DNA from 2 places in the Flexibacterium corallicola genome. Region 2 is predicted to be linked to the other one. Evidence: riboswitches for the same ligand, from Rfam matches in the RefSeq annotation. Region 2 holds a riboswitch; the other holds the start of a gene.
The links. Region 2 has a riboswitch for cobalamin ahead of P6574_RS12830 (ABC transporter ATP-binding protein). Riboswitches for the same ligand answer to the same signal wherever they lie in the genome.

Region 1 (7,532 bases), 130 kb from region 2:
TTGGAATATTAATGATAGTTAATTTGAAATGTTAGCATGTTGAGCTCACCTTCCACTCGCAGCCCCGCTCTGTCCTGGCTACACTAAATGAAATAGAAGCATATAGGTTAAGCATGTCTACAAAAAATAAGACATTTGGCGATGGCGACAATAACTACACAATTAAAGGTGGTGGAATCGAAGCTCACAAGCAGGTTCACTATAACATTGATATGGGTGGCGGTGATGATACCGTTAATGTGACTTGGAGTAAGATGACGCATGACAGCTCACAGATCGCGGGCTTTAATACAAGGTTGGGCGATGGCAATGATACCATTAAATTTAATTTGCAACACGGTTCATACGCCACCGACTTGCAGTTAAATATTGATAGTGGCTCTGGCGATGATACAATTAATGTCAATAATATTCAGTATGCCCACCACGCAGACGATGTTGATGCTGTTCTGGAAGGTGGAACCGGCGACGACACTATAACGAAAAGTGATAAAAGTAATTTTGACGCAACGATCTATGGGGATGAAAACCCTGACAATCACTCTGCCTTCGACAGTTCTTTAAGCTACAATGATACAATTCATGCGGGAAATGGAAATAACACCATCTTTGGCGGCTTTGGCGATGATAACATTACTGCGGGAGACGGGAATAACATCATCTATGCGGGCTATAGTGACAATACCAGTGAAGCCCATACCGGTTCCAACACAATTACCGTAGGTGATGGAGACAATTCCATTTATGGCGGCAGTGGTGGTGATACAATTACCGCAGGCAACGGGAACGATTTCATTTTCGGTGGAGATGGGAATGACACCATTAATGCTGGTGGTGGCGATAATGTCGTCACCGGAGGTGCGGGGAGTGACACATTTGTCTTTTCCGATACCTGCGAGCCAAGCAGCACAGAGATTACTGACTATGACAGTGGCTCGGATACGCTGATGTTTTCCAGTTCTGATGTAAATTCCATGGATGACCTGACAATCTCTTATGATCAGGATCATGCGTATACCGCAGAGGACGGCTCCACCGCCCATGGAGCAACAACAATCACTGATACCGACGGTAATGCAGTCATCATTGACGGTGTTACACCTGATCACCTTGCTGCGAGCGACTTCATCTTCACATAAAATGTATCGCCGAAAAGTGGATGCCGGTTTCTGGTTAAAGATACGCGCCTAAACAATAGGCTAAAACAAACCGGCACTATCAAAGAATTGCTGCACGCCCTTCCCTTGCGCATATGCCTTGGGTTGGGTGTGCCGCAACTGTTTATAGGACTGGGTTAAAGCCCTGTTATTTTATGAGCATTGCATCTATGAACACGCTTCCTCCCATCACATAGGTGCTGTTTCCTGAACCAAATGCGATAGGCTTGTGATCGTGGCTGAAATGGATCGCCTGCGGGTGGGGTGCTCGTGGATTTTATCCCCTTCTTTATTGAGAGTAACGAACCATGATATTTGTAGAAGGGGACACGTATTTTTGCGAGTTGGTGAGCTACGGTGCCAACAAAAATAAGCGTGCCTGAATTGACTTCTAAGGTGTGGCTGGATATGAGCGCTGTGGCTAAAACTTATAAAGTCAAATGTGCAGGCATGAAGTATGCGGCGCATGGCCGGTTGGGCTATCTGAAAGCAATCCGGCTAAAAAATATTTTCCAGATGCTGCATATTTTTCCATTAAATTCCACAGTATTAAATTGTGTAAATCACACTATATATTGACCCATTCAAATCTAGATGCACTATATGGAGTGTGCTTGGTTCTTGCGGGGCGACTCGCAGGCGAAGAGGGAAGCCGGTGAAAATCTGGCACTGCCCCCGCAACTGTAAGCAGTGAACGGCCTTTTATTTGTACCACTGAAGGAAACTTCGGGAAGGTTAGAAGGGTGTGTTTGAGCTGTGCAGTCAGGAGACCTGCCAAGAGACAATTTGACAACCACGGGCGGAGGGTCCGGGAGCGTTGTGGCTTCGGTGTGCGCAAGTTTTGTGCCCGCAGCCTGCCGTCTCGATCTTCTCCCATGCTAGGCGGACGAAAGCATGAGCATTACCGTATATTCCAAACCTGCCTGTGTGCAGTGTACTGCAACCACGCGCGCGCTCGATAGTGCAGGTATTGCCTACAACGTGATTGACCTTACACAAGATGCGGATGCTCTGGCGCAAGTTGAATCGCTGGGCTATCGTCAGGTTCCTGTCGTCATTGCAGGAGATCAACACTGGGCAGGCTTTCGCCCGGACAAAATCGGCGGCCTCGCCTGATTAATTGAGCAGCCTCGTCTACTTCTCCAGCTCATCTGAAAATACACACCGCTTTGTTGAACGTCTCGGTCTTGAGGCCGAGCGCATTCCGGCCCGCGCATCCCAAAAGATGCTGCAGGTCACACAACCCTTTGTCCTTATCACCCCCACATATGCGGATGGTGAGGGCAGGGGAGCGGTGCACAAGCAAGTGATTGCTTTTTTGAATGATGTAGCAAACCGGTCTTTGCTCAGGGGCGTGATCGCTTCGGGTAACCGAAATTTCGGGGCATTTTTTGCCCATGCAGGCACTGTTATTGCCGCCAAATGTGACTGTCCATGCCTTTACAAGTTCGAACTTGCAGGCACCGACAGCGACGTTGCGCGGGTTCGTCAGGGACTAGATTTATTTTGGAAACAACAACTCTCGAAAAGTCTGTAGCCGCCTATCAGGGGCTGGACTATCACGCACTGAACGCCATGCTGAACCTCTACGATACAGAGGGAAAAATTCAGTTTGACGCGGATCGTCAGGCGGCACGCCAGTATTTTCTGGAGCATGTAAACCAGAATACTGTTTTCTTCCATTCGCTGGAGGAAAAGCTCTCCTATCTGGTGCGCGAGAACTACTATGAAGCCGAGGTTCTGGACCAGTATGATCCGGCCTTTGTGAAATCTATCTTCATCGCCGCCTATGACCGCAAGTTCCGCTTCCCAACCTTCCTCGGGGCCTTCAAGTTTTACACCAGCTACGCGCTGAAAACCTTTGACGGCAAGCGCTACCTTGAGCGCTATGAAGACCGTGTGGTTATGGTGGCCTTAGCTTTGGCGCGCGGCGATGAAAACCTTGCCATGCAGATGATGAATGAAACCATCTCCAACCGGTTTCAGCCAGCCACACCAACATTCTTGAATGCGGGTAAAAAGCAGCGCGGCGAGCTGATCTCCTGTTTCCTTCTGCGTCTTGAAGACAACATGGAATCCATTGGCCGGTCCATCAACTCTGCGCTGCAGCTTTCCAAGCGCGGCGGCGGTGTTGCTTTGCTGCTGACCAACCTGCGTGAAGCTGGCGCGCCGATCAAAGGCGTTGAGAACCAGTCCTCCGGTATTGTGCCGGTGATGAAGCTTTTGGAAGATAGCTTCAGCTATGCCAACCAGCTTGGCGCCCGTCAGGGTGCAGGCGCTGTGTACCTGAACGCCCATCACCCGGACATCCTCAGCTTCCTTGATACCAAGCGCGAGAATGCGGATGAGAAAATCCGTATTAAAACGCTGTCCCTTGGTGTTGTTATTCCCGATATCACGTTCCAGCTGGCCAAGCAGAACGAGGAAATGTACCTGTTCTCGCCGCATGACGTTGAGAAGGTCTACGGTGTTCCGTTCTCTGAAATCTCGGTCACCGAGAAATACCGCGAGATGGTGGACAACCCACAGATCCGCAAAACAAAACTGCGCGCCCGTGAGTTCTTCCAGTTACTGGCTGAAATCCAGTTCGAGAGCGGTTACCCTTATATTCTGTTTGAAGACACAGCCAATAAAGCGAACCCTGTTGAAGGGCGCATTAATATGTCGAACCTGTGCTCTGAGATCTTGCAGGTGAATGAGGCGAGTCTGTTCAATGATGATCTGTCCTATGAGCATCTGGGAGCCGATATCTCCTGTAATCTGGGTTCACTGAACATTGCCAAGGCAATGGATGGTGGTGATCTGGGCGGAACTGTTGAAACAGCCATCCGGTCTTTGACTGCAGTTTCTGAAATGAGTTCCATTGACTCAGTGCCATCCGTGCGCCGTGGCAATGAAGAAAGCCACGCCATTGGCCTTGGTCAAATGAACCTTCACGGGTTTCTCGCACGCGAACTCATTCATTATGGCAGCCCGGAAGCTGTTGATTTTACAAACATCTATTTCTGCACTGTGCTGTTCCATTGCCTGCGCGCCTCCAACGCACTGGCCATTGAGCGGGGCGCGAGCTTCAAAGGCTTTGAGAACTCCGAGTATGCCTCAGGTGTGTTCTTCGACAAGTACGTGGAGCAGGACTGGTTGCCGGAAACACAGCGGGCTACAAGCCTCTTTGAGAAGTTTGGAATTCACATTCCAACCCGTGAAGAGTGGGTGGCTTTGAAAGATGCTGTCATGAAAGACGGCCTGTTCAACCGCAACCTGCAAGCTGTGCCGCCAACAGGTTCAATCAGCTACATCAATAACTCCACCTCCTCGATCCACCCGATCGTGTCCAAAGTGGAAATCCGCAAAGAGGGCAAGATTGGCCGTGTGTACTACCCAGCGCCGTTTATGAATAACGACAATCTGGAATACTACCGCGATGCCTACGAGATTGGCCCGGAAGCGTTGATCGACACCTATGCAGCGGCAACGCAGCATGTGGACCAAGGCTTGTCTTTGACCCTGTTCTTCCCTGATACCGCCACAACGCGCGACATCAACAAGGCGCAGATTTATGCCTGGAAAAAGGGCATCAAGACAATTTATTATATCCGCCTGCGCCAGATGGCACTGGAAGGCACGGAAGTTGAAGGCTGCGTGGCCTGCTCCCTTTAAGTTTGAGGAATAACGATGACAACGAACAGTGCTACTAAGACCGTCGCGCGCGCCGTTAACTGGAACCGCCTGCAGGACGAAAAAGATCTGGAGATCTGGAACCGGCTGACATCCAATTTCTGGTTGCCGGAAAAGGTTCCTCTGTCCAACGACATTCAAAGCTGGGCCTCTTTGAAGCCGGAGGAGCAGCAGCTCACCATCCGTGTGTTCACTGGCCTGACTCTTCTGGATACGATCCAGAATACAGTTGGCGCTCCTACTTTGATGCCGGATGCTGTCACGCCCCATGAAGAAGCGGTGCTTACCAACATTGCGTTTATGGAAGCGGTGCATGCGCGCTCTTATTCCTCCGTGTTCTCGACTTTGTGCCGCACGGCAGAGGTGGATGATGCGTTCCGCTGGTCGGAAGAGAACGAGTTCCTGCAAGCCAAGTCTCGTATTATTCTGGATGAATATAAAGCCACCAGCAGCCCGCTGAAGAAGAAGATTGCCAGCGTGTTTTTGGAGAGCTTCCTGTTCTATTCAGGGTTCTACCTGCCAATGCACTGGTCTAGCCGCGCCAAGCTCACCAACACGGCAGACCTTATTCGTCTGATCATTCGTGATGAAGCGGTGCATGGCTATTACATCGGCTACAAGTTCCAGCGCGGTCTGGAGCGCCTGCCAGAGGCTGAGCGTAAGGAAATCAAAGACTTCGCCTTTTCTCTGCTGTTTGATCTTTATGATCTTGAGATCAAGTACACTGAAGATCTTTATGATCCGCTTGGGCTAACCGAGGATGTGAAGCACTTCTTGCATTACAATGCCAACAAGGCTTTGCAGAACCTTGGCTTTGAAGGTCTGTTCCCTGAAACCATCTGTCAGGTGAACCCGGCCATCATGGCGTCCTTGTCACCAAACGCCGACGAGAACCACGACTTCTTCTCCGGCTCCGGCTCTTCCTACGTCATCGGTAAAGCCGTTGCCACGGAAGATGAAGACTGGGACTTCTAAGAGTACGCTTTCCAGCCCCGCCTCCATTGGCTTCACAGTTACGCCCTTAGCCTCAAGCAAGGTCATCCCGGCCCCCGAGCCGGGATCCAGTTGAGGCTGTAGGTTCGGCAGATGCTGATTGGTGTCAAGGACTGGGAACTGCAAGAAAATAAAACAGGGACACGGCAGTTAAGGCCATGTCCCTGTTTATGCTGCCTTAAAACTTATCCCCCTCCCACAACTCATGCCCTATCATTTTCCCGTGCCCATAAAAACGAGCAGCGGCGGACCGTCCGTCGTCAAGTTATGGGTCGGGATGGGGTGCTTTGGAGAGGTAACGCATCTTCAACGCGCCCGGTGAAATATGTTCAGGCTTTGCTGTAGGGTCTGACGGATACAAGGAGCCCCCCCGGCTTTCGAGAGCAGCGGCAGGAAACTGCACTTTCGACTGCCGTTGGTTACCCCGATATTTCGCATAAAATAATCCCGGGCAAGGCGGAAATGCCGGAGCCGAAGAAATATTTACTTAGTCACTGCGCAGGCCCCAGCCTGCCCGCCTTGCCACTCTCGTTACTAACGAGACCCACCTCGCCCACTGCATGAACCCCGTGCGGTGCTGAAACTGCTTGGCAGTGGGGTAGAGTTGCACAAAGGGAGTAATTTTATAGGAGGAAATAGAAAAAGCGGCCTACACCCCAATGGAACGCAAGCCGCTTCAACGATTAGCAATAGGTCACAAAGCCTCTATCAGTACCACGATGGCTCAAAGCTCCATCAAAATTTATAGCTGAGAGATGCTTTGAAGTTTCGCCCTTTAGCGGGATAAAGGGACATGTAAGGAGTATACTCTTTGTCAAATACATTTTCTACAGAAGCACGTAGTTCAAGGTCTTTAAAGCGACCTTCCTGCGGGGTCCAGCTGGCAAAGATGTCGTGCACGCCGAAACCTTTCGCGTCATCATATCCATCAAAACCATAAACATGGTCAATATCGTCGACAAACTTTGCTTTCCATCCTGCTGTGATATCGTAGTCGGGAACTTTGAAACCAACTATTGTTGTAAGTGTCAGTGGCGATATTTCTGGAACTCTTTCGTTGTTGCTACTGAAAGTATCGTAGACTTCACCATTTATTTCGCCATCCATCCAAGAGAGTGCTAGGCTACCGAAAAGATATCTACTGTCATAATATGCTTCTAATTCAATGCCTTGGGTGTAATACCCTCTCGCGTTAAAGTAGTCTGGCTTAGAACCGTATTCGGCAAAAAAGGCGTTACGATTATCCCTACCATTTAGAAGCTCAATATTTTGCCGAATATCGTTATGGAAATACGAGATACGTGTTTTGAAGATATCCCCTTGTGTAAACAAATTGTCTTTAGTGAAAACCAAACCAACGCGCTTGGCAATGTTTCTTTCAGCTTCCAGTTGTTGCGAGGAGTAGGTGAGACTATCTACTGAGTAAACCTCATCGATAATGGGAGCCCGCATTTTATAGGCGATATCGGCGAATAAGCTTATGTTATTGTTGATCTTTAATAGAGTACTTAAAGAAGGTGACCAACCTGAATATGTTACCGAGCTATAATCGTGCATTCCAGGGAGGTTATAGGCTGGGCTTGGATTTCCGGTACCGTCTAGTTTTATATGGTCATAACGAATTCCAGGTGTGACTTGAAGCACATCATTGTAGTTTATCGAATATTCAGCCCATACGCTTTGACGTACTTCTTGCCCTCCTGGTGA
Region 2 (7,532 bases):
TTGAGCAGGTCACTTCCAAATACGGAAAAATTGATGTGCTGTTTTTAAACGCAGGTGTGGCTCAATTCGCACCTTGGGAACATCACAGCGTAGAAAACTTTGATCACATGTTTGAGGTCAATGTTAAAGGTCCGTTGCTTGCAATCAAGTATGGCATTCCCGCCCTAAATGACAATGCTTCTGTCATTGTTACTTCTTCAGTCGTAAATCAAATGGGTAGGCCTATGGGGAGCGCGTACGCTGCTAGCAAGGCAGCCGTTGCACAGTTGGTTCGAACAGCCTCTGCCGAACTATCCCCTCGTGGCATTCGTGTAAATGCAGTGAGCCCGGGCCCAGTACAAACGCCATTGCTCAACAAGACCGGAATGAGTGAAGAACAAATACAACACATGATTAAAGAGACCGCGGCAAGTGTTCCACTAGGACGGCTGGGGCGACCCGAAGAAACTGCAAATGTGGCGCTCTTTCTTGCCAGCGATGAGGCTTCATATGTTCAGGGACAGGAATATGCAGTCGATGGAGGCATGTCAGTAGGATAAGCTAGATTGGGCCCGTACGGCATAGACAAATTGCCGGCGGGCTTTTCTCAACAAACGAGTAGAATAATAATATGCGCGAAACATATTTTCGCTCAGCTATCGTCTAAAGGAAACCTCCCCGATGGAAAATAAGAACATTGAACTGATCAGCGCCAAACTTTGCCCGTTTGTTCAGCGGTCAGTGATTACTCTTTTGGAGAAGCAAGTCGAATTTAATATTCGCTATGTTGATCTATCAAATAAGCCTGACTGGTTTTTGTCTCTGTCTCCTTTTGGAAAGGTACCGCTCCTACGTATTGGAGAAACTACTCTTTTTGAGTCATCTGTAATACTGGAGTATCTGGATGAGGAGTACCTGCCGTCTCTACACCCCAAATCAACGTTGCGAAGAGCTGAAAATAGGGCGGAAATTGAATTTGGGTCAAGTCTTTTGGTTTCTCAATATATGCTCTGGAATTCCGCAAGCCATGCAGACTTTGAGAAGAGACTGGGGGAAGTAAACACCAAATTGCAACAAATCGAGGACCGGTTGGACGATACTCTCTTTTATAACGGGGACGCTCTGTCCTTGGTTGATATCGCCTACGCACCGGCATTTATGCGCTTTAGCATTCTGGAAAAAATTGGCTCTAGGAAAATTTTCTCGACATTTCCAAAAATCAAAGCTTGGAGTGATACTGTACTTAAATTGGACGCTGTTAAAAACTCGGTTGTACCAGAGTTTGAGCAGCTATTTACAGATGCTGTAACAGAAAAGAGATTTGAATTGGTCTAAGAAACACAAGGCCTCTCAGTCTCAGTGTTTTCCTACCGAAGGTGTTGACACGTTAACTTGAACGAGAGGGCAGAGGGCCATCAGTTTTTATTTCAGGCACAAAGCGCTTGCCTCCTCTGGAGGCTTCTGGCCAAGGTCATTGACAAACATACCCTAGATGTCAATACGCATCCACTTCGGTACAAATTTTGGTACAATCTTCTTTAGAAAACTCGGTCATTTTAGTCTCCAATCTTGGACACATGGTCGTAGGTATTAAGTCCAGCCAGTAGCGCTGCGCAGGCGAGGGCCATGGCATGGGTTGTACCTTGCTTCTTCATCTTTACAAGATCGTTTGCCGTCATGCCCAAGAGCCGCGCAGATCAATAGCTCAGCCGTGAAAGCACATCGATGACCGCGCTCGAGTTCAGCTTTCGCTTCACCCGAATAGCAAGGCATTCACGCGTGTATTCATCCAGAATATTCAGCGTTCTGAATGCCCTGCCATCTTCGGTTCGATGGTGGACAAAGTCATAGGACCACACGTGATTGCGATCCTGTGGCCGCAGCCGGACGCAGGATCCGTCATTGAGCCAGAGCCGTCCCTGTTTCGGTTGCTTCATGCGAACCTTCAACCCCTCTCGTCTCCAAAGGTGCTCGACACGTTTGTCGTTCACTTGCCAACCCGCTTCTCGAAGCAAAGCAGCAATCCGGCGACAACCGTAGCGACCATATTGACGGGCCAGTTCAATCATATCCGCGACCAGCTGGCTTTCATCAGCCCGCCCCTGCGGCAAACGCCGCTGTGTGGAGCGATGCTGGCCAAGAACGCGGCACACACGCCGTTCGGATACCTTTATCTGAGTACAAACATGATTGATGCAGGCCCGGCGACGAGCGGGGCTTAGAAGTTTCCCTTTGCAGCCTCCTTCAAGATCAGCTTATCCAGTGTCAGATCGGAGACAGCACGGCGTAACCGCTCATTTTCTTTCTGCAACCGCTTCAGTTCCTTGAGTTGTTCTGTACCCATGCCACCGTACTTCTTCTTCCAACGGTAATAGGTTTGTTCAGTAACACCCATCTGGCGGATTGCATCTACGCGCGACATCCCTTGTCCCATCAGGACTTCAACCTGCCGCAACTTAACGACAATCTCTTCTGGCTTTGGTCTCTTGATTCCCATATCGAGTCCTCCGTTTTCCTAATCATAAACGTGGACCACTTCATTGGGGGAGGCTTAACATCATGTTTGTAAAGCTCAAGGACTGGAGGCGTATTGCTATGGGATACGACCGATGCCCAAACATATTCAAATCGGCAATCTATATTGCTGCAACCGTAATATTCTGGTTACGAGTCCTGAGCCTAGTTGTTTTTCCTAAGAAGCCAAATGAAGAAGATTCCTCCTACAAGTCCGGTGATGACTCCAACCGGGATGTCCTCCGGTTTCATCAGCGTTCGTGCAGCCATGTCGGCGACAAGCAAAAAAAGTGCGCCAAACAAGGCCGAGACCGGGATGAGGCGATGATAATTGCCCCCGATAAACGCTCTTACAATATGAGGTATCATCAGGCCAACAAAACCTATCATGCCCGAAAATGCTACCATGATACCTGTAATCAACGCCCCAATAATGAAGGTCTCTAGCCGAAATTTTGCAACGCAGATGCCAAGGGTGGTTGCGGTTTCATCGCCCATGGTCATGGCGTTAAAGTGACCAGCTCGTAGCCACAGCCAACCTCCACAAACTATCATGGTGACCAAGGGGTAGATAAGGTACCCCCACTGGGCCAGCCCTAAGCCGCCCAGCATCCAGTAGACCACAGTGTGAGTAGCGCGCGGATCTGCCAGAAAAATGAGAATGTTAGCTCCTGCCATCAAAATAAAGCTAACAGCAACTCCAGTCAGAACCAGCCGGTCAGCACTCGTGGCATTTGTGAACTTTGCGGTCCCGATAACAAGAAGAGTTGCTCCAAGAGCCCCTAAAAAAGCCAGCAGAGGTACCGTTAACACTCCAAAAAATAAACCAGTATGCAGCAAAGCCAATACGGCCCCAAACGCGCCACCTGCTGAAATTCCGATCAGATGAGGGTCGGCAAGTGGATTGCGGGTTACGGATTGAAGGCAAGCGCCCACGATTGAAAGTCCGGCCCCGACCATAATCGCCAGCAGAACGCGGGGCAGGCGAATCTCCCACAGGATGGTCTCTCGTCCCTTCGACCAACTGGGCTCAATAGCACCCGGTATAACCTTATTAACAAGCACACCCAGAACGGTCTCCATGGGAATGGAAACCGCCCCAACTGAAACGGCGAGACAAACAGGAAGAACCAGAGCAACCAACCCTGCGCAAAAGATCTGCAGCATAACAAAAGAAGTGCCCCCTTTGGGGGCTGCGGGGATACTGGTTCCTTCGCTCATACTCAGTTACCCCAGAATGCAGTTGCCAGTTTTTTGATGGCTTTTATGTTCCGTGGTCCTGGTGTGGCCTCTGCATATTGTAGCGTTACGAACCGGTCGTTCTTTACTGCATCCAGATCGGCAAAGGCCGGGTTATTGAGCATGAACTCACGCTTTTGCTCTGCTGTTACTTCGCCATAGTTCACTATCACAATAACCTCGGGGTTAGCTTCGATCACGGCCTCCCAGTTTACCCGTGCCCAGCTCCTTTCTAGTGTATCCATCACGTTGCTGCCACCGGCGGCCTCAATCAGTGCTGTGGGCATGGCATAACGGCCAGCAGTAAAGGGGGTATCTTCACCGCTGTCATAAACAAATACGCGAAGTGGCGTGGTGCCGGCATTTAGTCCCTGTTTGAACTGAGAAAGATCATCACGATAGGATTGCACCAGTTCAAGCGCACGCTCTTCAACTGCAAAGATACGGCCAAGGTTCAAAAGGTCATTGTACAAGTCCTCCATTGATACCTTCTGCTTCTCGCCAATATGGATGCAGCTTTCTGTCAGCTCGTAGACCTTGATACCGAATGGGGCCAGTGTTTCCGGTGTCACCTCGCCGCCAACCTTCATACCGTAGTTCCAGCCCGCGAAATAAAAGTCCGCATCAGCCCCTATCAACACTTCCTTGTTTGGGTATTGTGGGGACAGTTCCGATAGGACTGCCACTTTATCTGTTAGCCCATCATCCAGCGTTCTCCACTCAGAAATACCGGTATATCCCGCCATCTTGTCCTGTAGCTGCAGTGCCAGCATCATCTCTGTAAGGTTGGAATCGTTGGAAACAGCCCGCTTTGGTACATCATCAAATGTCACGGTGCGGTTACAGCTTTTAATGGTAACCTCTGCTAATACAGGTGTAGAGGACAGCAGCGCTGCAGCCAGCGTCAAACCAAGTTTTTTCATGAAAATAATTCCTATGAGTATAGATCGAACGTAAGGAGAGATTGTTGTGTGGTCATCAAGTGGTCGCGTGTTGTGCTCACCTGAAAGGCTTTTGAGACTAAGGCCGGGGAGAGGATTTGGTCCGGTGTTCCAAACCCAAGCATTTGCCCTCGATCAAGAAGTAGGATCTGGTCACAGACCCGCGCTGCCATATTTAAATCGTGCAAACTGGTGATGATTGTCAGATCCAGCTCCTCGATGAGCTGCAGGATTTCCAGCTGATGGCGAATATCCAGATGGTTGGTTGGCTCATCCATAATGAGCAGATCAGGTTCTTGCGCCAGTGCCCGTGCCACCATAACCCGTTGCCGTTCACCGCCGGAAAGGGTTGTAAATGAACGGTCTATGAGCCCTTCTAGATTCAAAGTATGGATCGTTTGGCTTACCACCTGTTGGCCCTGTTTGCATAAACTAGTTAATCCATAGCTGTAAGGCGTTCGTCCCAGCTCGACGATCTCGCGTACAGTGAGTGCGAAATCCGTGGGCTGTTCCTGCAACACTGCAGCTACACGCCGCGCCACTACTTTGGCTGGAAGCGACCAGATGTCATCATCACCAATATTGATATGACCACTTGCTGGCCTGTTAAAGCGGTATAGTAATCGCAGTAATGTGGACTTTCCTGCTCCGTTTGCCCCCACAACCCCAAGGGTTTCACCCGCTGGCAGTTCAAAGCTGAGTGGCTTTAAAACCGGCTCGTTTTTGCTCTTTTTAGGCGCCCAAGAAACATTGTTGACTAAGACTGATGTGCTCATGGCATGCGTTCCAGTATGAACTGGCGGCGCCTCAGAAACTTAACTGGAAGAAATACAGGTCTCATAACGCCCTTGTCGATGTAGCGGGGGCAATAGAAACCGGATATGTAAGTGGCTTTCGTGAAAGCAAACATTATGGCCTCTTTCCAGGACGCCCCGCCCAGGTTGAAGTAACAGGTAATGGCAGGTCTCCTGACTTACGGGTCATTGCTCGGCCAGCCTTCCCGGGTTCCCCAGTGGCATATCTAGCTTTGCTCTCCGCCTACAGTTGCGGGGGCAGTCACGGAGTTAGTTTCAAAACGTGAAACTGCACCGTGTTCCCTTTTAATTCCGAGGCTTTTGACCTCGAAAACCATTGCGGCGCATAATGATTAGAGACAAGCCAGATTGCAAGAGCAAAAAGATAGTGCATGGTTGATACTTTGGAATCTGGAAGTAAAAATGGGGAGAAAATGATGCATAGTGAAACCTAGAGAACTTCGCAGGCCGTAAACTGGAGTGGCCTAAGAAAAGTGGAGATCCTCCGGCTCAATATTTGTCTATTGTCGCTCGAACGTTAAAAGTGATTGATATCCTATGGCCGAATGCCTTCGAATTGGATTATAAAAGCCTTCACTGCCAGTCCTCTTGCCTAATATGGCAGAGACTCGCCGGGTGGGGCATCCATTCCATCAGAGCCTTGAGGACTGTTTTTATGAAGAGATGCTCGGGGTACCGCAATTTTGATGCAAGGGAAACCGGTGGACTAGTTGCCCAGCAATATCGGAAAAGGGGCATCCGCTCCATTAAAATCGATCAGTTAAAAATAATTTGTAGGTTGAATTCATCTCCACCCTCCAAGACTTTAGTAACAAGGAGATTATGAACTCCAATTGTTGGGTGTTGTACCTCCGAGATCCTACCTTTGACTTCGAAACCTTCTGGGCAGTCAAACAAAAGTATAAACTGCTCCCGGAATCTTGCTGGTGTTTGAGGCCCTTTCTCTATAAATTTTAGCTGGACCTTCTCACCATCAATTAAAAAAATGTCGCCCTTCAGCTTTTCAAAATCGGCATATTCCAAAGACTTAAGGTCATCTTTCATCTGTATTTTCCTATCTTTAATATCTGTTTAGAAAATCTCTATGATTGGCCATGGTCATATGCGTCCCAATTTTCATTGGGAATCTGAAATTGATTGATCACTCTCCTGTTGTTGCCTGAAGGGTGTCGAAGTTACAGAAGTATTCATTCGTTTGATTTTGACAGCTGCAGATATGAATTCACCTCGTAACAAGGCGTCATAGTCTGGTTGATACCACCTCATCAACGTATGGTGCCTCCCTGTAGTTTCTGGCTCAAATCCAAACCTGTAGTAAAATTTATAGGCAGGTCTATTCATATTAAGGACATGAAGCATGACAGGAATTTTCAGCTTTGAAGCTTTTGCGCAGATGCCTTTCATGACAACCGTTCCGATACCTCTGCGCTGAAATTTTTGTAAAAGTGACAAGTCAAGTACCTTTAACATATGCTCATCTTCGGCAAGGTACACGCGCCCGACAGGGGCTTCACACCACAAAATAAGACCATAATTCGCCAAATCATATTGATTGAAGTATACGTTATGTTGTGCAGTGTACTGCTGTGACAGCACGCTATGATAAAGTTCTTCTTGCCCAAAATTTTTCAAGGAAGAAAACTCCCAGTGCCGCTCATCTCTATGGATGAGTTCTAGGATTCCTTCATCACCAGCTCTCGCTGGCCGTATGGAAACATCAAGGGGGTTTAATTCAGTACTCACATTAATACCTTTGTATACTGGGTGGATAGTTCAAGGGTAGAACGCAACGCTGCGAAGTGATTTATAATGGTACTGCAAAAAATTGACGTTGCTTAAACCATGTTCATTGGTTAGCTGCGTACTTAATAAGATTGAACTAAGTACTTCGATTTAAGAAAGAGAATTCAGATGTGAGATACTCCATACGTGGATTTCGATTGATACTTGAATTAACCCAATAAGTGAATTTGTAGTAAATTGCACCAAATGGGTGTATCCTTGTAATTTTAGGGGTAATTAATGCGTATAGTTCAGTAATATT

Region 1: linked by a shared signal. The riboswitch ahead of nrdH (glutaredoxin-like protein NrdH) and the one ahead of P6574_RS12830 (ABC transporter ATP-binding protein) in region 2 are both predicted to bind cobalamin.

The regions. Positions count from the first base shown of each region.
Region 1 is NZ_JARRCW010000001.1:2,837,859-2,845,390, reverse strand. It holds gene P6574_RS12305 (calcium-binding protein) at 114-1,139, shown strand; cobalamin riboswitch at 1,756-1,950, shown strand; gene nrdH (glutaredoxin-like protein NrdH) at 2,052-2,273, shown strand; gene nrdI (class Ib ribonucleoside-diphosphate reductase assembly flavoprotein NrdI) at 2,278-2,694, shown strand; gene nrdE (class 1b ribonucleoside-diphosphate reductase subunit alpha) at 2,664-4,814, shown strand; gene nrdF (class 1b ribonucleoside-diphosphate reductase subunit beta) at 4,830-5,807, shown strand; gene P6574_RS12280 (TonB-dependent receptor domain-containing protein) at 6,561-7,532, opposite strand, start outside.
Region 2 is NZ_JARRCW010000001.1:2,970,603-2,978,134, reverse strand. It holds gene P6574_RS12865 (SDR family oxidoreductase) at 1-539, shown strand, start outside; gene P6574_RS12860 (glutathione S-transferase family protein) at 661-1,314, shown strand; gene P6574_RS12855 (hypothetical protein) at 1,536-1,658, opposite strand; partial or broken gene P6574_RS12850 (IS3 family transposase) at 1,686-2,476, opposite strand; partial or broken gene P6574_RS12845 (IS5/IS1182 family transposase) at 2,527-2,646, shown strand; gene P6574_RS12840 (FecCD family ABC transporter permease) at 2,659-3,714, opposite strand; gene P6574_RS12835 (ABC transporter substrate-binding protein) at 3,717-4,655, opposite strand; gene P6574_RS12830 (ABC transporter ATP-binding protein) at 4,667-5,449, opposite strand; cobalamin riboswitch at 5,615-5,821, opposite strand; gene P6574_RS12825 (DUF6916 family protein) at 6,245-6,532, opposite strand; gene P6574_RS12820 (GNAT family N-acetyltransferase) at 6,605-7,231, opposite strand.